2 regions of the Shimazuella sp. NTD248 genome follow, and region 1 is predicted to be linked to the other one. Evidence: predicted binding sites of a transcription regulator. Region 1 holds the regulator's gene; the other holds the start of a gene.

The links. The regulator Rex, encoded in region 1, represses fermentation and respiration genes when NADH is low (regulators of the CRP and FNR family bind a similar motif). The targets are predictions, from matches to a motif close to TTGTGAAATATTTCACAA.
Region 2: AC5WOE_RS07195 (cytochrome ubiquinol oxidase subunit I) is a predicted target of Rex. The motif match lies at 4,673-4,690, and genes of this name have one in related genera.

The regions. Positions count from the first base shown of each region.
Region 1 is NZ_JCAJZT010000004.1:439,128-449,809, forward strand. Features, by position in the region: gene tsaB (tRNA (adenosine(37)-N6)-threonylcarbamoyltransferase complex dimerization subunit type 1 TsaB) at 1-543, shown strand, start outside; gene rimI (ribosomal protein S18-alanine N-acetyltransferase) at 540-1,004, shown strand; gene tsaD (tRNA (adenosine(37)-N6)-threonylcarbamoyltransferase complex transferase subunit TsaD) at 994-1,992, shown strand; gene AC5WOE_RS12045 (hypothetical protein) at 2,085-2,372, shown strand; gene AC5WOE_RS12050 (hypothetical protein) at 2,560-3,003, shown strand; gene AC5WOE_RS12055 (hypothetical protein) at 3,268-3,669, shown strand; gene AC5WOE_RS12060 (hypothetical protein) at 3,899-4,138, shown strand; gene AC5WOE_RS12065 (hypothetical protein) at 4,371-4,586, shown strand; gene AC5WOE_RS12070 (5-formyltetrahydrofolate cyclo-ligase) at 4,800-5,387, shown strand; gene AC5WOE_RS12075 (redox-sensing transcriptional repressor Rex) at 5,573-6,232, shown strand; gene tatC (twin-arginine translocase subunit TatC) at 6,244-6,993, shown strand; gene groES (co-chaperone GroES) at 7,114-7,398, shown strand; gene groL (chaperonin GroEL) at 7,428-9,068, shown strand; gene licT (BglG family transcription antiterminator LicT) at 9,442-10,284, shown strand; gene AC5WOE_RS12100 (beta-glucoside-specific PTS transporter subunit IIABC) at 10,400-10,682, shown strand, end outside.
Region 2 is NZ_JCAJZT010000002.1:494,363-505,044, forward strand. Features, by position in the region: gene AC5WOE_RS07165 (PHP domain-containing protein) at 1-256, opposite strand, end outside; gene AC5WOE_RS07170 (hypothetical protein) at 325-492, opposite strand; gene AC5WOE_RS07175 (YecA family protein) at 594-2,048, opposite strand; gene AC5WOE_RS07180 (3D domain-containing protein) at 2,216-3,214, opposite strand; gene AC5WOE_RS07185 (VanW family protein) at 3,420-4,262, opposite strand; gene AC5WOE_RS07190 (DUF1294 domain-containing protein) at 4,322-4,633, opposite strand; gene AC5WOE_RS07195 (cytochrome ubiquinol oxidase subunit I) at 4,817-6,151, shown strand; gene AC5WOE_RS07200 (cytochrome d ubiquinol oxidase subunit II) at 6,151-7,164, shown strand; gene AC5WOE_RS07205 (gamma-glutamyl-gamma-aminobutyrate hydrolase family protein) at 7,288-8,004, opposite strand; gene AC5WOE_RS07210 (DUF378 domain-containing protein) at 8,088-8,309, opposite strand; gene ispG (flavodoxin-dependent (E)-4-hydroxy-3-methylbut-2-enyl-diphosphate synthase) at 8,449-9,549, opposite strand; gene AC5WOE_RS07220 (YqzE family protein) at 9,813-9,989, opposite strand; gene AC5WOE_RS07225 (shikimate kinase) at 10,003-10,536, opposite strand; gene AC5WOE_RS07230 (hypothetical protein) at 10,563-10,682, opposite strand, start outside.

The DNA.
Region 1 (10,682 bases):
TTATCGGATATGGATTTATTTGCAGTTACCGCAGGGCCTGGTTCCTACACAGGGGTTCGAATCGGAGTCACTACGGTTAAAACATTTGCATGGGCTTTACATAAACCATTTCTTGCTGTCTCCACATTGGAAGTTATCGCGATGAACGGACTGCATTTCCCAGGAAATATTGTTCCTTTAATTGATGCAAGGCGTGAACAAGTCTATGCGGCTGTATACCACAGGCAAGAAAACGGTCTGCAACTAAAAATGCCAGAACAGATTATTTTGATGGATGATCTGCTCGAACAGTTGAAACAAAATGAAAATGAGACACTATTCATTGGTGATGATGTCACTATGTTTAGTGATAAAATAACATCTGCATTAAAAGAGAGAGCGATTATGACGCCATCTAGTCAACATCTTCCACGTGCAAGTAATCTCGGCATATTAGCCCTGCAAAAATGGTTGGAAACAAATAAGAGTGAACGACATGACTTCTCTCCTAACTATTTGCAGTTAACATTGGCTGAGAAAAATTTATTGGGGCGGTTAACATGAACTTTATCAAAACGGTTTTGTTTCGCCCGATGAAGGTAACAGATATTCCTGCTGTTATGGAGATTGAAGAACTTTCTTTCACTGATCCTTGGAGTGAATACTCGTTTAAAGATGAGATTACTGCGAATGATTTGGCTTATTATATTGTCTCACTTGTAGATGGAAATGTTGTTGGATATGCGGGTATGTGGGTGGTGTTAGATGAAGCGCAACTTACTAATGTCGCTCTTCATCCGGATTATCGCGGGCAAGGAACTGGAAAAGAAATCTTGGCTTATATGATCGAGCTTGCAAAGCAACTAGGGGCTTCCGATGTGACACTTGAAGTCAGAAAGTCCAACCAAAGAGCTCAACATCTTTATCGGAATTTGGGTTTTACTGTGATCGGAACGAGAAAAAATTATTATCCAGACAATGGAGAAGATGCCATACTGATGGGATTGGTCTTGAATGAAGAATAGAACGGTGATACTGGGTATCGAAACAAGTTGTGATGAGACAAGTGTATCTGTAGTTATAGACGGAGAAAAAGTACTTTCAAACGTCATAAGTTCACAGATGGAGATTCACCAAGCTTTTGGGGGGGTTGTCCCAGAAGTCGCTTCTAGGCGCCACGTGGAGCGGATTACGTTGATAATCGAACAAGCATTAAAAGAAGCAAATGTAACCAAAGATCAGCTTAGTGCCATTGCAGTTACTCAAGGCCCAGGTTTAGTCGGCGCTCTGCTCATTGGGGTGGCTGCTGCAAAAGCACTAGCGTTTGCGCTTCGTATTCCTTTGATACCTGTTCACCATATCGCAGGGCATATTTATGCCAATCATTTGGTAACACCACTTCGCTTTCCTTTGATCGCCTTAGTTGTTTCTGGGGGTCATACGGAGCTTATTTATATGAAAGATCATATGCGTTTTGAACGGATTGGACGTACACGAGATGATGCAGTAGGCGAGGCGTTTGACAAAGTTGCTCGTTTGATGAACCTTCCTTATCCAGGAGGACCGCACATTGACCGCTTAGCAGCCCAAGGCTCACCTGTCTATCCCTTGCCACGGGCATGGCTGGAGAAAGAGTCATTGAATTTTAGCTTTAGTGGTTTAAAATCCGCCGTCATGCAATTTATCAAACAAAATGAGCATTACTCTGAAAAAGACTTAGCAGCTAGTTTCCAAGATGCAGTGTTAGATGTAATTGTTGAGAAGACATTTCGAGCGATGGAGCAAAAAGATGTAGAACATCTTGTCGTAGCTGGAGGGGTAGCGGCAAATAGCGGTTTGCGTAGCCGATTGCACAATAGAGCGAAGCAAAATAACATGACATTATGTATACCGCCACTAGAACTCTGTACCGATAATGCAGCGATGATTGCGTCCGCAGCATACTTTCTTTACGATGCTGAGAAGAAAGCTGACTTAGAACTCAATGCAGTAGCAAATCTTCCATTGATTTAATTTGTTGTAAATTTCCCTTCTAAATTTTTGTATACTATAACCATTATACATTTGATACTATAAGTATCTTTTTTGGGGGAAATGGGGAGCACATGAAACAGTCAGAATGGAAAAAATTCGGCAAACTCGTTTTATTTGTCACTGCATTTAGCATTGGGCAATGGATTCTCTGGAAACTATTAGCACCTGTTCAAGTTGTATTTACGATAAATGGATATGCACTCGACCTGACAAAAGCACTCCATCTGATAGAGAGTGTGTTGATTTATTCTGCGGTTTTATATGTTTTATTAAAAAAATATGGGTATTGGGAGAAGATTTTTGGTTCACAGGATATGATTGAACCTGAAACTAAAGAGGAAAATGCTACTAGTAAATAAGCTTTACTAGATTAAATGGATGGATGAAACAGCAAAGAAAAAGGCAAAGTTAGCAGATATTGCTAGCTTTTTTGCGTTTTTTAACATTTTTTAAGTATTCTCATTTTGTGGAATGTAACATATAATAAAAATATCAACAACCACCCGTCCCTATCCGAGTAATCTCGGAGAAATCGAGGATACTGCCATGACCGCTCGTCGCGCCTTCGAGATCGTCAGCAACGAGATCAACGACTTCAAGAACAGCGACTCCTTCCGCGCCCTGAAGATGTACGTTCTGGGTGTGGCCATCATTCTCACGGCCATGCTCATGACCGGCCGCACCACGCCCGCCGAGATCAAGTTCTACACCATCCGTACGGCCGGCTACGTGTTCGACCTGTACATGGAGTTCCTCTCCTGGATCAGCTCCCTGTACACGTTCGACAACTTCAAGCTGGTCTTCGAGATCGCGTTCATCACGGGTCTCGTGTTCCACGTGCTCAAGCTGGTCGTGAAGTCCATCTCCAACCGCATCGACAACTGGCGGAACCGGAAGAACGCCGTCGTCGCGATCCTTCCCGCCGCTCCCCAGTGGAACGAGGAGGGCAGCGGCGAGCAGTGGTCGACGCGAAACTACATCGCGCAGTAGTCCATCGACCGGGACGGGAAGGGCGATTTGTGTGGTTCTGAGTAGCAGACAGAAATGTCTCCTCCCACACCGATCGTCCCCCCGTAATATAATGAATTCCATATAGATGATAAAATGCTAGCGAGAATGCTGGCTTTTTTTTGCATGAAATTTGTATTGTCATATTAGTATGAAGATCAGCCTTTGTTTACAAGGAAAATTTGTTATAATAAAAGTATCGTATCCCGTCCTACAACCAGCACTGCTGGAGAATGTGAGCATCTGATGTTCGAGCTGTCCAAGCTCTCCGAGCGTACCCGTCGGAACCTGCTCCTCGCCGGTGCCAGTGTTCTCATCACTGCAGTCTTCTACGTCATCACGAACTCCGTGGTGGGTATGTACAACATGATCGAGCACGTCCAGCATGCTCCTGTGGCCACGTCCACGGTTGAGCACTCCCCCGAGCGTCAGGTTCAGCGTCCTTTCGTTGTCATCAACGTCGACGACACCGTGAAGGGTGTGAAGAGCACCTTCAACAGTTGGAAGAAGACCGCCGGTGAGCAGGTGGAGCAGCACAGCGCCCCGACCATCGGAAACTTCCTCCGGTGGATGATCGTTCTGATGATCGGAGGACCGATCGTCAGCCTGATCCTGTGCATCCCTCTCGCGGCGTCGGAAGCAAGGTAGTCGTAGCCAATACACATTCTCACCTGTAGGACGGGAGGGCAGTTATGTTGGATCGAGTACCAACTCGTCCACATCACTGTCCCCCGTAAATCCATAACTTAAATATAGATTATAGGGAGGTTAGCCTAGAGGCTGGCCTTTTTTTGTGTTTTTTACAAGGGTTGTATTCCCCTCATCTTTGTATATAATAAGCACATAACAACATCCGTCCAATCTAGGAGCTGGGATCATGAGGATCCGTGTCGCACTGTTCGCTGTGGCAGTCGCTGGTTTTTTCGTCCTTTCGATCATCGGAGCGCAGCTTGAAGCGCTGGAATCCGGACTTGGAATGCTCGGTCTGGAGGTCGAAAACCCGATGACCAAGATCTTCGAAGCTCTTGGCTCTGTCCTTGAGGTCATAGCTTGGATCACCCTTATCGTCGGGGGTGTGTACTTGTACTTCAAGCTCAATCCGAACAAGAGGTACTAGTCTCTGGCTGAGTACCATACAGCTTAATCCAACAAAGAGCCGATTTGGACGGAAGGACAGTGTGTCGAGTTGAGGTATTCATACATCCTCGCACATCTGTCCCCCGATAAAAAACTCATTGATATAAAAAAGAGGCTGGTCTTGTGGCTAGTCTTTTTCTGTCATATTCTACAAATTAGAAAATATCTTTTGAAAATAAAACATTACAGGTATACTGATTATGTACCTGTAGATGGCAACTGTAACAAATGAGGTTCCAATGTTCTCTACTGCTCAGAATCTGTTCTCTCCAGAAGATGACTCCATAGCTATCATCAAAGCTGGAGTACGTCATGAGTTCGACGAGACGCTGTTTTCACTCTCCATTGCGAACCCATTGGTATGGGAAGGTCTGATCTTGATCATCTGCTTCTTGGTCTTTCGGGCTGCATTCAAGGAGAGAAACTAAAGACGCCTTATTTAACTTTTGTAGGAGTAGGGCGATTGGACGTTTGTTTATGGTAGCAACACGCTAGTCATATGCATTCGTCCCCCGAAAATATTTTTTTAAAAAATAAAGTCTCCAAGACCAAGCAAAATATAGCTTGGTTTTTTCATGCCTCTATAAAAAAGTGGTATGATTAGTAAGTTCATCGAAGATAGAGAGTAGGTGAAAATATAATTGGAAAAACAAACTATACGAAAAGAAATAATTGCACTTCGGACAAAAATGAGTTCTTCAGATCGTCTGCAAGCATCACGTAAAATTTGTGAGAAAATCAAGCAACTTCCGATTTACCAAGAAGCAACTTCGATTTTGGCTTATTTTGCTGTTCGCAATGAAGTCAGTCTCTATGCCCTTATCGAAGATGCTTGGAAATCAGGAAAGAGGGTTTCGCTACCAAGTATGGAACAAGATAAGATTGTTCCTCGTTTGTTTACGACGCCCAGTACTTTGGAAACAGGAGATTTTCATATTCTGGAGCCGGATAAATCTTGTGAAAAAATAGATATCACCAAACTTGATTTGGTTTTGGTTCCTGGTGTTGCTTTTGACCAAAAAGGATATCGATTAGGTTTTGGCAAAGGTCACTATGATCGGTTTTTTGAAAATTTACCTGATGTCTACAAGTGTGGAATCGCTTACGACGAACAAATAGTGGAGACCATCTATCCAGAAGTACATGATATTCCTATGGACTTTGTGCTTACACCTAATAATAAAAACTTGCCGATTGGCAAGCCTTTCAAAGCGCAGACAGAGGGTTAGTTGCACTTATGCACCTCAGACAAGGGCACAAGTCTCGTTACGTCTCTATGCTCCTAGTCTCGCTTTGTAGATAGGATAAAATTTATACTCTCTTATCTACTAACGAGATATAAACTATGTTCCTGTGATATTTTGCCTGTTCGATTTTTTGCCGTATAATATAAGCTGGGAGGGGGTGGCTATCCTTGGCAGAACAGAAAATCCCAAAGGTAACTGCAAAAAGATTGCCATTGTATTACCGCTATTTAGAAAAGTTACATGCCATTGGCAAACAGCGGATTTCTTCTGCTGACTTAAGTGAAGCATTACAGATTGATCCAGCCACCATCCGGCGTGACTTTTCCTATCTTGGCGAACTTGGGAAAAAAGGATATGGTTACAATGTTACCTATCTATTGCAGTTTTTAAGAGATTTCCTAAAACAAGATGAGGTCACAAATGTGGTACTCATTGGAGTTGGAAATCTAGGGACAGCTTTATTGCGGTACAATTTTTACCGATCTCACAATACAAAGATTGTTGCTGGTTTTGATCAAGAGATAAGTAAGATTGGCTCCGATATAGATGGTATTCCGGTTTATTCGATGGATCGGTTAGCTGAAGTAATTTTGTTGCATCATGTGGAAGTAGCGATTCTGACTGTTCCTTTAAATGTAGCTCAGCCAACTGCTGACTTTATTGTGGATGCTGGAATTAGAGGAATCTTAAACTTTACACCTGCACGTATAACAGCACATGATCATGTACGTATTCACCATATAGATCTTACTACGGAACTTCAGACGCTTATTTATTTTCTGAAAAAGTTTCCAACAGATGAAAATCTGGAAGAGGAAGAGTTTTAAGGGGTTAATTCATGAGTGAAAAAGAATACCAGCCATTAGTAGATCATCTCACTGAACTTAGGCGCCGACTTATATGGGTCCTTGCTACTTTTGTTGTTGGTTTAGTTGTGAGTTTCATCTATGCAGCAGATATCTTTAAGATCATCAGTAAGGATGCCAATGAGCATTTTGCGTTGTATGCTCTGTCTCCAGCTGATTCATTTAAAATTTATATGCAAATCTCGCTGGTAGCAGCATTTATTCTCGCTTTACCTGTGCTGCTCTACCATCTTTGGCAATTTGTACGTCCTGGACTGGAAGAGAGAGAACAAAAAGCGGCTCTCATCTATATTCCAGTCGCATTCCTTCTTTTTATCGGGGGATTAGCTTTTGGGTATTTTTTAGTCTTTCCATTGATGATTGATTTCCTTACGAACATATCGAAAGAACTTGGTGTTAAACAGATGTATGGGATTTATCAGTACATCAGTTTTATGTTGAATGTGATTGTGCCCTTGGCATTATTATTTTTGCTTCCTGTTGTTGTTCTCTTTTTAACACGTTTGAGACTGATCACACCTTCCTTATTGATCAAAGTGCGTAAGGTTGCGTACATGATTTTAATTGTGATTGCTCTTATTATCACACCAGATTTACTTTCCAACTTCTTGGTTGCTGTTCCATTGATCTTGTTATATGAGTTGAGCATTGGATTATCTGTTTGGTTATATCGACGGATCGAAAGAGAAACAGCACTAGAAGAAATAGAGAATGAAGACTAGGATTTTTTTTCACAGAGAGCTTGCAAAATGTGTCTTTGATGATTAATATAAGTAGTGGGTGTTAGCACTCGCCGACGATGAGTGCTAATAAACGAACGACAAAAAGGAGGTTTTCCTACCATGATCAAACCACTTGGTGATCGAGTCATTCTAGAAGCTGTTGAGAAAGAAGAAACAACCGCTAGCGGTATTGTACTACCTGATTCCGCTAAGGAAAAACCACAAGAAGGCAGAATTGTTGCAGTAGGTGCTGGACGTGTCGATGAAAACGGCAACCGTGTTGCGTTAGAAGTAAACGCTGGCGACCTCGTAATTTTCTCCAAATATGCTGGAACCGAAGTGAAATATGGTGAGAAAGAATACCTCATTTTACGTGAAAGCGATATCCTTGCAGTTATTGAGTAATTTTTACATAAGAAGGGAGATTTTTAAAAATGGCTAAAGAGATTAAGTTCAGTGAAGACTCTCGTCGTGCGATGCTTCGCGGTGTGGATGCACTTGCAGATGCAGTAAAAGTAACATTGGGGCCAAAAGGCCGTAACGTTGTATTGGAACGTAAATTTGGTTCTCCACTTATTACAAACGACGGTGTTACCATTGCAAAAGAAATCGAATTAGAAGATGCTTTTGAAAATATGGGAGCTCAATTGGTAAAAGAAGTAGCTACCAAAACAAACGATATCGCAGGGGATGGAACTACTACTGCTACCGTACTAGCTCAAGCGATCATCCGTGAAGGATTGAAAAACGTAGCTGCTGGTGCAAATCCTATGATCGTTCGTAAAGGTATTGAAAAAGCAGTTGCAACAGCTGTGACTCAAATCCAAGAGATTGCAAAACCAATCGAAGGTAAAGAGTCTATTGCTCAAGTAGCAGCTATCTCTGCAAACGAAGAAGAAGTAGGTAAATTGATCGCTGAAGCGATGGAAAAAGTCGGTAACGATGGTGTTATCACTGTAGAAGAATCCAAAGGGATTACTACCGAGCTAGAAGTAGTAGAAGGTATGCAATTTGACCGTGGATACATTGCATCCTACATGGTAACTGATACAGACAAAATGGAAGCAGTATTAGATGATCCATATATTCTTATCACAGATAAGAAAATCAGCAACATCCAAGAGATTCTTCCAATTTTGGAAAAAGTAGTACAACAAGGACGCCCTATCTTGATCATCGCTGAAGATCTAGAAGGGGAAGCTCTTACCACTATCGTTGTGAACAAACTTCGTGGAACCTTTACTGCTGTAGCTGTAAAAGCTCCTGGATTTGGTGATCGTCGTAAAGCTATGCTAGAAGACATCGCTATTCTCACTGGTGGTCAAGTTATTACAGAAGATCTCGGTCTCGATTTGAAAACGACTGGTCTAGAATCTCTAGGTAATGCACGTCAAGTACGTATAAACAAAGACAACACCATTGTTGTAGATGGTTCTGGTGAAGTTTCCGACATCAAAGCTCGTGTTTCCCACATTCGTCAACAAATCGAAGAAACCACTTCTGAATTTGACAAAGAGAAATTGCAAGAGCGCTTGGCAAAACTTTCTGGTGGTGTAGCAGTTATCAAAGTTGGTGCAGCTACTGAAACCGAATTGAAAGAGAAAAAACTTCGCATCGAAGATGCTCTAAACTCCACACGTGCAGCAGTGGAAGAAGGTATTGTATCCGGTGGGGGTACTGCGCTTGTTAATGTAATTCGTGCAGTAGAAGAACTAGAGGCTTCTCTTCCAATCGGAGATGAAAAAACTGGTGTATCTATCATCAAACGTTCCCTAGAAGAACCAGTACGCCAAATTGCACACAATGCAGGTCTTGAAGGTTCTGTAATTGTAGAGCGTCTGAAAAAAGAAGATGTTGGGGTAGGTTTCAATGCACTATCTGGAGAATGGGTTAACATGATCCAGGCTGGTGTGGTTGATCCAGCTAAAGTTACTCGTTCTGCACTGCAAAATGCTGCATCTGTTGCTGCAATGGTTCTTACCACTGAAGCTGTTGTTGCAGATAAACCAGAAGAAAACAAAGCTCCAGCTATGCCTGATATGGGTGGCATGGGCGGAATGGGCGGCATGATGTAATATACATCATAAAACCTTGAACAATATCAGAAAAGGTCTTTCATCCGTTTTGAATGGATGGAAGACCTTTTTCTTTTTTGTTGTCACAAATAGAAAATGAACCTTCTGATAAGATGGTTCAAGTTAGAAATGTTGCTATTTTTGCAAGGCAATTATCAATTATTAATGTGGAGATCGATAGGTAAAATGAATAATTAAATCTTTAATAGGTATACTTCATTATAAATAAGTATAAAAGTATTGTTAATTCATATAAGATGTGCTAATCTTTATGAAAGCGTATACAGAACGGATTGTAACTGTTAAATCAGGCAAAACCGATCACCTTGGAAAAGGTAAGGTCTTGCCTTTTTCTGTTATCGGAGGTGACAAGGTGAAAATTAGTAAAATATTAAACAATAATGCAGTTATCTCAAGTAAAGATAAACAAGAGATTATCGTTATTGGACGAGGAATTGCTTTTAGTAAGCGTGTTGGAGATGAGATTGACCAGCAGCAGATCGATAAGATTTTCACTTTGGAAAACGAAGATACGATGAAAAAGTTCAAGTCCTTGATTACGAATATGCCTATTGAATATATGGAGTTATCTGAGAAGATAATTGCATATGCAAAAATGAAATTAGGAAAAAAGCTCAATGATAGTATTTATATTCATTTGACGGATCACATTCATTTTGCTATCGATCGGTATAAAAATAATTTACCGATTAAAAATGGATTGCTATGGGAAACCAAGCAATTTTACAAAGAGGAATATGAAATTGGCTTAGAGGCATTAAATATGGTTTGTGATCAATTTGGTGTGATTTTACCAGAAGATGAAGCTGCTTTTCTTGCGCTTCATATCGTGAATGCTGAGTTGAATGAAGAGATGCCTGTTTTGAAAAATATGACAAAAGTACTGCAAGAAATATTAACGATTGTACGCTATCATTTTAAAATCGATTTTAATGAAAATAACTTAACCTATTATCGTTTTATTACTCATTTGAAGTTTTTTTCCCAGCGTTTAGTCAAAGGAAGTCATTATCATAGTAAAACGGATGATGATTTATATCAGATTATCCAAAAAAAGTACTCAGAAGCGTATAGTTGTTCGCGGAAAATAAAGAAATTTATTGAAAATAGTTATACCTACGAATTAACAGATGAAGAAATGATTTACTTGACTATCCATATCGAGCGAGTCGTAAAAAATAATAACGAACAATAGGGGTTGTAACCTTGTGGGCAAAACCTGAGCAGATCATTCCATTTGAATGGCTGCTTAGGTTTTTTTATTCCTATTTTTGACTACACAATACAGCTTCAGATAAGGGAGTGTAAATATGAATTACGAAGACTTTGCCAAAGAAATAGTCCAATTAGTCGGTGGGAAGCAAAATATTTCTAGTCTTGTACATTGTGCGACTCGCTTGCGATTTAAATTAAAGGATGTTAAGAAGGCAGATAAGGAAAATCTACAGCATTTGCAGGGTGTGTTAAGCGTTGTGGAAAGTGGCGGACAATTTCAAGTTGTGGTCGGAAGCGATGTTCCAGAGGTTTATAAAGAAATTAAAAAAATCGCCGATCTAGATAACGCAAGAAATGATGGATCAAAAAATAAGTCGA
Region 2 (10,682 bases), on a different contig from region 1:
GATGATAGGGGTCAATAAAATATGCTAAGATATCGATTGCTTGTCCATCCAATACTGTACTCATTTCCACTGCGGGTACAATTTCTACTCCTAATTTTTGCCCAGCAATTAACGCTTCTTGATATCCTCCTGCGGTATCATGATCGGTAATTGCTATTGCTTCTAAACCCAGTTCGGCAGCAAGTTTCACAACTTCTGTCGGGGTTTGGGTTCCGTCTGACATTATCGTATGAGAATGTAAATCTGCTCTTTTCATCCTATCACCTCATCATCTATCATACCAAAAAAGGCACCCTTTCATGGGTGCCTACACTCAACTTCATCTTACTTCACTGCACGGATTAATCGTTTCAATCTGGAAGCAAATTTCTCGGGGTTTTCTTGAATATTACGTGTATCTGCTGATACTCCTAATTCATTTGCTGCTTCAACCATTAATTGTTCTACATTATCGTTTTTCTTGGTTTGTTCGACACGATTTTGCTTATCCACGAAAAACGCCCCCTTTTGCTGAGTGTAGGTTTAGTATGTGTGGAATATCCAAAAATTAAACATAAAAAGCAACCCCTTCTGCATTGGAGAGATTGCTTTTTTTATTTTTGAAGTAAAACTTCGATATGCTCGTTTTCTTCCATAGAAACAACAGGATACATATTCTCAACCTGTGTAAACGCATACTGATTGTTATCCGATTGGATGGTTCCTTTGATCCAAAATCTTTTTTCCGTCCACATACGAGGGAAACTTCGGAGTTGAATCGGTCTCCATTGCTCACCAATTAAAATTACAGGCCCAGCTGAGGTAACATGGAGCAAAAACATATTTCGTTGTTCTGCTTCATCTTGATTTTTTTTCGTAACTCCGTTTTCCATCATCCAAGTACGAGCTTCAATCGTTTCTGGGATCAATCGAATGAATGGTACATATACCTTTTTAAATGCTTGAAACACATTGGCATGACCAGCAGACTCTAGCCAACGAAATAGGTGTTTACACGTGTTTAAAAATATACGCGCTGATATTGGAGTAGATTGATGATGGTCCATATACCAAACACTGAAAAAACGCGCTAATACATCTTCATTTAGAAGAGACCATTCAAATGATTGTCCAAAACGAAGGGAGAGATATTGGAATAGCGTTTCTAACGAATGTGAATACCAAGCTTGCGTACCTTTTTGTAGTTTGGTAACTTCCGAAACGTAGAACTGCTCTAAATGATTCAAGACAGATACTGGTAGTCCAGGTCTCTCTGCTTGATGTTCCATGGCAGATAAAAAGAAGTCTTGATTACTGTCTAAACGCATTTCTGTTGGAGCACTTGTCAATTGTTGCTCCATTGTTTCTAATTCATTTGCTCTTTGAATCGACCAACCGAGTACTCTCCAGCTGGTTTCTCGAATCGTAAGTTCTTGTTGTTCATCATCATGGTGGTTGTATTTCTCTAGCTGCACGAGTATCTCCCCTCTCATCTCATGCACAAACGATGTATAAGGGCCAAATAGTTCATAGCGATTTCCTATCCGTATGAGCCTGGCGAACACCAGTTTGTCTCTTGGTATAGCATCTTGTTTCATCACCTCATAGTCTTTATTCGTCTGGAGCGAGCGAAATGTCATCGTCTCCTGATCAGAGTCCAACATTTCAAAACAAGAAAAAGTTAATTCTGATAGGCTTTGAATCACTCTTTCTCCATCCATTCGATGATGTCGAATAGTGGATGCCCAAAGTTCTACTGGCCGTCTTCCGTTCATGCATGGTGCATCAAATAGCAAATAATAATGAAACGAGAAAGCAAAGCTTTTGGGAATAGGTTGATCTAAAGGTAACTGTAATATTTCTTTAAATCGGGTAGCCCATTTATCTTGATCATCTACTTTGGCATATCGATGAAACCATTTATCTAGATCAGAGAGCAATTCCCCTTTCTGCCCTCTTTCTCGATTTTCTCTAGTCAATTCAGCTTGGTGAAAAACGATCACACGTTCACAACATTTTTTATACTTTTTACCACTGCCGCAAGTGCAGGGTTGATTTCGACCTACCATACTAACACCTCGGATGGAAATTTCCTTGTAATCCAGTATATCGGAAATAAGCATATAAGACAAAGAAAATTTCAAAAAAAGTCCACAGACAAAATATTTGTGTTATGTATCAGGTTCGATGAAAAACCAAAAAACCCTGCAATAAAATTTCATTGCAGGGTTTTCCATTACTTCACAATATGGACTTTTACATTTCGTCTGCCCCATTGTACACAATCAGCTTCACTTGAGAAATAAAGATCAATGATATGTCCTTTGATTCTTCCACCTGTATCTTCTGCAACACCGTATCCATAGCCTTCGATATAAAGTTTGGTGCCGAGTGGGATTACATCTGGATCAACAGCAACAGTTCCTTTATGAGGGGTGGTACCAGTTGCTGTTTTACTTCCATATGAAGTGTAAGCAGTTGATTCAAAGGTCATTGCTTGACCAGATAGTTCAACAGATGCAGAGATAGAACCTTCATCTTGTTTTTCTGGTTCTTTCGTTCCTAGTTTTACTAGTTCCATGACAGGAGCTACTTTATTGATTAATGTTTTGGTAAGGACAGGTTTTCCATCTTTTATCAATAGCTTCCCGTTTTTATAGAGAGCTACGATTTGATATTCTTCTTTTCCTGGTTTTCCTTTGGTTGTTACTTCTTTCTTTCCTTTTTCCAACTTGTCATCTTTTACTTCTTTGGTTGTGAATTTAATGGTTTTTGTTTCTTTTTTCACTCGCTGCTCTACTTTGTCCACAACGATCCTCATATTCTGGGTTATAGCTTCATTCATCGAAACATTTGGTTCATCCCAAGCAGATAAAAAAATCTTTCTCTCCTCTAAAAAGGAACCAACTGTTGTTTGAGAAGTGACGAAAGTACCTAGGTTCTTGCCGCCTAACTCAAGATTTACTTTACATTTACATTTTAGATCTACTGTTGTATCTCCATCTAATGATTTATTCCACGGGATAGAGGGTTGATAATTAGCTTTTAACTGTTGCACATTTTGTCCTGCACCAGCTAAAGCCTCTTCAAGTGTATTATGTAAACCCTCGCTCACAACTGTAGTTTTTCCATCACTAAATTTGACCGTCACTTTTGTCTCCATTGCAGCATAAGCGACAAAAGAACCTGATAAAAGTACTATTGCTATTACTCCTAATATTAGGAATTTCTTCATTGATCACTGTTACCGAAAAACTTAAAAATTCATTTTTAAGAAAAGGCACACTTAATTCGTATCGTCTAGACTGTCTGAAGTTTTCAGTAACAGCTTCGCACCTCCTTGTTAGGTGTACCTATTGTGTGTTGCCCATTATAACAGGACTTTTGGAGATATTCTATTTAAATGAAAAATGTTCCTTTTTTTTTCTTTTTTTTAGTTCTCATTTACTGGTAAAAACTTGTACAGTCACATATCCTTTTTTCGCTTCAGAAACAATGAGAATAGGGTTATTTCGGAGATTCTTAAACTTAAAATCAGGTCCTCCCCACGAAACAGTTGCATCTTTATTTTTGGGAACATATGGAACATTTCTGCTATGACTTTTACGTTCAATTATCGTGAGCTTTGCCTTATCTACACTGTTGAACAAGGTGGAAGATGTTTGGCATATCCCTCCTCCAATTCCTTCACTATATTCGCCTTTTACAATTATTTTGGCTTCCCGGTAACCTTTGGCTAAGGTACGCCTGCCAACGGTTTGATTGAAAGAAAAAATTTCTCCCGGCATCACCACAATATGATCAATAGCTTTAGCGGAAAGTTCAACATTATGAGATCGATTATCCATACTATTATTATAAAAAGTAGTATATGATGCTAATAATTTTCGTTTTAATTTACGAAGTTCTTTTGTAGTAAGTTTTGGACGTTGTATTTCAACGGGAATTTTTATTTTTTTCCCTATATATAAGTGAATTAAATCCATCCAACTATCCATTTCGGACAGGATGACTTTTCCCCCCGATTTTTCTGGTACAATTTGTCGATTTTCATAGTGTGCAGACGTGGGGTTGTGATTGATTTGTTTCGCAATTTTAGCAAACCAACGATGTAACTCCTGACGATCTAACGTCGTTGGATCTATGCCGTCAAAACCAGCTTGACGCAAATCCAAATACCACTGTTTTTCCCCATATGTTACATGAATGACTGGATTAGGAGACCCATCTTGAAAAATCGGGGGTAAAAGCAGAAGCATACAAGCATATAAATAAGTAAACAAAAAAATCCCCCCTTCTGTATATAGTTTGTACAAAGAAGACGGGACTTACCAAAACAAATTTATGCAATTAGAAAATGAATTACATAGGTGATCCAATAATTTATTCCAAAAATCGCCATTGGGTAAATAATTACAAGATTCAATACAAATAAGAAAGGAATAAAGATTAAAAAATTCCAATGTTTTGTCTTATGCCGAACAACTTGCATACCAATAAAAGAACCAAGCGCTCCTCCTAGCGCAGCAACGAGAAAAAGTCTCTTTTCAGGAATTCTTTGTTGACTCAGCTTTGCTTGTTTTTTATCATAAAGCATTTGAGAAAATCCAAATATATTGGCAACCACGATATAAATGATAACGAAGATATTCATAAAATTATTTTATCAGATAGACAAACTTGCATCAAGACATTGTGAATCACTTAACAAATTATGATCAATTAATGACGTTTTTCTTTATATATCATAAAAAGTATGTGAAACAGTGTACAAAGTTGTTCACAGAGAGTAAGATAATTGTATACAATTTAGACATTGATGAAGGAGGACTCAAAAATGGATTCTGCCTTTTGGAGTCGAATGCTTACTGAAGAGACACTTGCTTTTCACATTATCTGGGCTGCCATTGGAGTCGGAGTTCCTATATTTGTAAGTTTAGCAGAATTTATAGGTATTCGTAAGAAAGACATGCATTACACGATGATGGCAAAGCGCTGGACACGTGGATTTGTAATCACGGTTGCTGTCGGAGTAGTAACAGGTACATGTATCGGAGTACTGTTATCCTTGCTTTGGCCAACTTTTATGCAGTTAGTTGGAAATGTGATCAGTCTGCCATTATTTTTGGAAACATTCGCGTTCTTCTTCGAAGCGATATTTTTGGGAATATACCTGTATACTTGGGATCGTTTTAAAAATCCTTATTGGCATTGGTTAACTTCTATCCCTGTCATTATCGGATCTACTCTCTCTGCAGTATTTATAACTACAGTAAATTCGTTTATGAACACTCCTGCTGGTTTTAAATTAGATGAGGCTGGGAAGGTAGTGGATATTGACCCTATCGGCGCAATGTTGAATCCTGCAACACCCTCAAAAGTAGGGCATGTTGTCTCCTCCTCGTATTTGATATCTGGCCTATTGCTAGCAGGGCTGGCAGCGTTTTTCATATTACGTGGAAGACAACATATTTATTATAGAAAAGCATTGAAATTAACAATGGTCACCACATTCATCCTGTCCATAACCACCATTTTAATGGGGGATATATCTGCAAAATTTCTAGCAGAACACCAACCAGCAAAATTAGCAGCTGCGGAGTGGCATTTTGAAACCAAGAAAGGTGCACCTCTCGTCTTATTTGGATCATTGGATCCAAAAACAAATGAAGTAAAATATGCGATTGAAATTCCAAAAGCATTGAGTATTTTAGCAACAAATAACCCTAGCGGAACAGTGATTGGTTTGGATAGTATACCGAAAAATTTGTGGCCGCCTCTATATATTCATTACTTATTTGATACAAAAGTAAGTATTGGTTTCTACTTATTGTTCATAACTGCTGTATTTTTAATCCTTTGGATATGGAAAAAGGGAAATCCATTTCATCCCATCGTCTTATATGGAATCGTTATTGCAGCTCCATTGTCTTTCATCGCAATGGAACTGGGTTGGGTATTTGCGGAGGCTGGTCGTCTTCCATGGATCATAACAGGAATTATGAAAGTCGGTGAAGCAGCAACTACAGCAGCAAATGTGAAATTGATGTATTTCTTATTTACTGGACTTTATCTTTTACTGGCAATTGTTGCTTGTATTGTACTGTATCGATTATTTAAAGGAAAACCTGCTGAAGCAGAGATACAAGCTTTCGAAGGAGGTATCTCCTAATGCCACTTGAATTAATAGGTATAAGTGTACTGTGGACATTCCTCTATGGGTATATCATTGTTGCATCAATCGATTTTGGAGCTGGTTTTTTCTCCTATTACAGTTATCTGACGAAAAAAGAGCATGTCGTAAATAAAATTATTGATCGTTATCTGTCTCCTGTTTGGGAAGTTACCAATGTATTTCTCGTTTTTTTCATTGTTGGCATCGTCGGTTTTTTTCCTGACACAGCATATTATTATGGAACTGCTTTACTTATCCCTGGTGGCATTGCGTTAATTTTGCTCACCATTCGAGGCTCCTTTTATGCGTTTGCTAATTATGGCGGAAGAGATAGTAAATTTTTCTTGTTTCTATATGGAATGACCGGATTGTTTATTCCTGCGGCTCTCTCTACAGGTCTCACAATCTCAGAAGGTGGTTTTATTGTAGAGAACGGAAAGAAAATCGAGTTTTTATCTGGTGCATTATTTCGTAGCCCCTATTCATGGACAGTAGTTTTCTTAGCAATTGTAAGTATCTTGTATATCAGTGCTAGTTTTTTAACTTACTATGCAAAGAAAGCTGGAGATTTGCCTGCCATGGAACAATTGCGTAAATATGCGCTTTTTTGGAGTGGTCCTACAATACTTGCAAGTGTTCTTGTCTTTTGGGGATTATCCCAGCATAATCCTAATCATTTTGCAAAAGCATGGGACATCAGCCCTGTTTTTATTTGTTCCTTTCTTTGTTTTTTGGTGGCTGTGTTTTTTATCTGGAGGCGTAAATCACTTGGATTATCATTTATTGCTGTCATGATGCAATTCGCATTCGCCTTTTTTGGTTATGGTTACTCCCACTTACCTTATTTACTTTATCCGTACATCACATTGCAAGGCGGCTTAACTAATTCTACGATGGGATGGGCTTTAGTCCTTGCATTTATTGCTGGTTTGATCCTATTGATCCCATCTCTTGTTCTCTTAATGTGGTTGTTTTTATTTAATGCAAAATATGTGCGGAATGAAAAATAAAAATGCTGGGGACATCCCAGCATTTTCTAATTTATCATTCGCTTTGGTGATCAGATGGTAACCATCCAAAAATTAACAGGAGATACTTTCTTCACGCTTTTAAACCATATAATCTGTAAATTTTTAATGATATTTTTCTGCTAAATTACATGCATTTATAAAAGAAGAAAATAGTTTCATCGCATGCTTATCTTGCAAGATTGACATCCCTTCAGGATGCCATTGTACACCTAGCAAAAAAGGATGACTGATACTTTCAATAGCTTCTACTACACCATCAGCAGCAAAAGCACTGATGATTAATGGAGGACATACATTTTTAACAGATTGATGATGATAGGAATTTACTCGAATCTTCTTTTCCCCCATAATGTCAAAAAGCAGGCTTTCTTTTTTAATGTCAATCGAATGAGTTGGATAACCACGTGGTGCATGTTGGTCATGGTTTAGTGCCGGGGTTATTTGTGAAGGTATATCTTGGTAAAGATCTCCTCCTAAGGCGATATTCATTAGTTGGCATCCTCTGCAAATAGCTAAAATAGGTTTATTTTGCTGTATGAATAATTCAAAAACTTTCAATTCGATTTCGTCTCGTTCAGGAATGATTACACCTAGATTTAGCGAAGGTTCTTCACCATAGTAAAACGGATCTACATCTTTCCCACCAGTAAGAAGTAACCCTGAACATTGTTCGACCATTTTTTGTATCATGATTGGGTCCCGTAAAAATGGAATAAGTAATGGGATTCCACCAGCTTGTATAACGGATTGAACGTAATCATGATTGATAAAAAATTTTTGATCATCTTGATCAATTGTAATTCCAATTATGGGGTACAACATGATCTCTCCTTTGCTACATAAAAATCTTATATATCTTATGCAACAAAAAACTCCAGCTCTATATGAACTGGAGTTTGAAATTATTCCCTTACGTCCCTTGCATGTGAACGATCTTCAAACAGATATTTGATCGCATAAATACCTGATAACCCGACAATGGTGTAAATGATTCGACTAAGTAAAGATGATTCGCGGATTGCATCTCCACCAAAAATAGCAGATACAAGATCCCATTGAAATAAGCCAACAAGTAACCAATTCAGAGCGCCAATTATCACTAATGTAAGAGCAACTTTACCCACAATTTTGGTCCTCCTTCAACAGATTGTTTCTGTTAGTATGGTACTTAATTATCTTTTTCATACAGAACCATCTAGGAGGGCTATTGACTTTTGATCCCACAAAAAAGGTAAGTACGATGGATGTACTTACCTTTTTTTCTCAGGAAGAGCGTATATTAGTAGAATTTTCTTTCTGCTTATATTCTTCGGCTAATTTATCGATTTCCTTTTTCAACTCTTCTACCATTTGAGCTTCTGGGATTTTACGGATAATTTCTCCGTGACGGAAGAGTAATCCCTCGCCTCTTGCTCCCGCAATACCAATATCTGCTTCTTTTGCTTCTCCGGGACCATTTACAGCACAGCCTAGCACACTTACTTTGATTGGTGCTTTAATGGTGGAGATATAATCTTCAATTTCATTGGCAATCGAAATTAAATCTATTTCAATTCTTCCACAGGTAGGACAAGAAATTAAAGTAGCAGCATTTGCAGCTAATCCAAATGTTTTTAACAGTTCTCTAGCTACTTTTACTTCTTCAACGGGGTCCGCACTAAGTGAAATACGCAAAGTCGAACCTATCCCTTGAGCAAGGATTGCCCCTAATCCTGCTGCACTTTTGACTGTACCAGAAAATAATGTTCCAGACTCTGTAATACCAAGGTGCAATGGATAGTCAAATGCAGCTGATGCTTTCTGATAGGCTTCAATAGCCAAACGAACATCAGATGCTTTGAGGGAAACAATAATATCATGGAAATCGAGCTCTTCCAGTATACCAATATGGTACAAAGCACTTTCTACCATACCATCAGCAGTAGGATAACCATACTTTTCTAGAATCCTCTTTTCCAATGAACCAGCATTAACCCCAATACGAATAGGAATTCCACGCTCTTTAGCAGCTTTGACAACTGCTTCTACTTTTTCACGTCGCCCAATATTTCCAGGATTGATACGAATTTTATCAATTCCACCCTCAATTGCTTTTAATGCTAAACGGTAATCAAAATGAATATCTGCTACTAATGGAACCGTAATCCGCTTTTTAATCTCTGGAATAGCTTCAGCAGCCCGCATATCCGGAACAGCTACTCGTACTATTTGGCAACCTGCTTCGGTAAGTCTATTGATTTCTGCTACTGTAGCTTTCACATCATGTGTTTTTGTCGTGGCCATACTTTGAATAACAACTTGATCATTGCCACCTATTTGGAGATTTCCTACTTTTACTGGTCTTGTTTTCGTACGATGAATCATGAGCACTCGCTCCTTAAGAAGTTAAATCTTAATAGGAAGATATATTTCCCTCAAACCGCTACACTCAGATGGGTAATTTTCTCAACACAAAAAATACATACTTTCATCTTCACAACAGAAATATTAACAGATGGAAGTTTTCTACAAGTTCAGTTTAACATTATATCATATTCGGGCAAACCAAAAAGGGGCTTATGCCCCTTTTTAACGGATAATTTAATTTATCCTCTAATCCCAACACAAACGTTAAATACAAAAAAATGTTATCTTTTCCGTACTTTTTTCGCAGCTATCTTCATCGACATGGGAATCATACCAAACCAGCGATACGCCCATGGTTCTCTTCTTGCATACTTCATCGCTTTTCTATCTTTTTTTGGTGTTTCCATAAACCACACCATTTTTTCAATAACATAGGTAATCCAATCTTTAAAAGACATTATTCCCACCTCGTTAATTAGCATCACCGCTTTTCGCGAGATTAAACCAAATATCCATGATTTCCCGAGCAATCTGTTTAATTGATTTATGGTTCGTATCGATTTGAAAATCTGCAAATTGATACAAAGGTCCTCTGGTTTGATACAACTGGTGTACCTTTTCTTCTAAAGATCCTCCTTGCAATAATGGACGAGTGGTGTCCTCTTTCAAACGCCGAATAATCTCTTGTGGATCAGCATCCAGTGCAAAAACCCACCCATACTTATGCATCGTAATTCGGTTTTCAGCACGTAATACAATTCCACCTCCTGTTGTAATAATACTTGAACGTGTATTTTGTACATATTGTTCAAGAATACCTGTTTCTACATTTCGAAAAGTCATTTCTCCATAATTAGCAAAAATTTCTGGGATAGTGCAGCCTCTATCTCGCTGAATCATATCATCTGTATCAATATGCTCCATTTTGGTCAAAGCTGCGATCTGCTGTCCAATAGTTGATTTTCCTGTACCCATAAATCCAACAAGAATGAGATGTTTTTTCATAGTAAAAACTATTATAACGAACATTGTCATTCTAACCAATACAAGATATACATCGTTTTTTTATCTATCTCCACTGTTTTGGTCTGTTGAATGTTGTCTTTCCCTTTGGCGACAGCTTGAATGAAGATACTCTCAGGTATTGATTC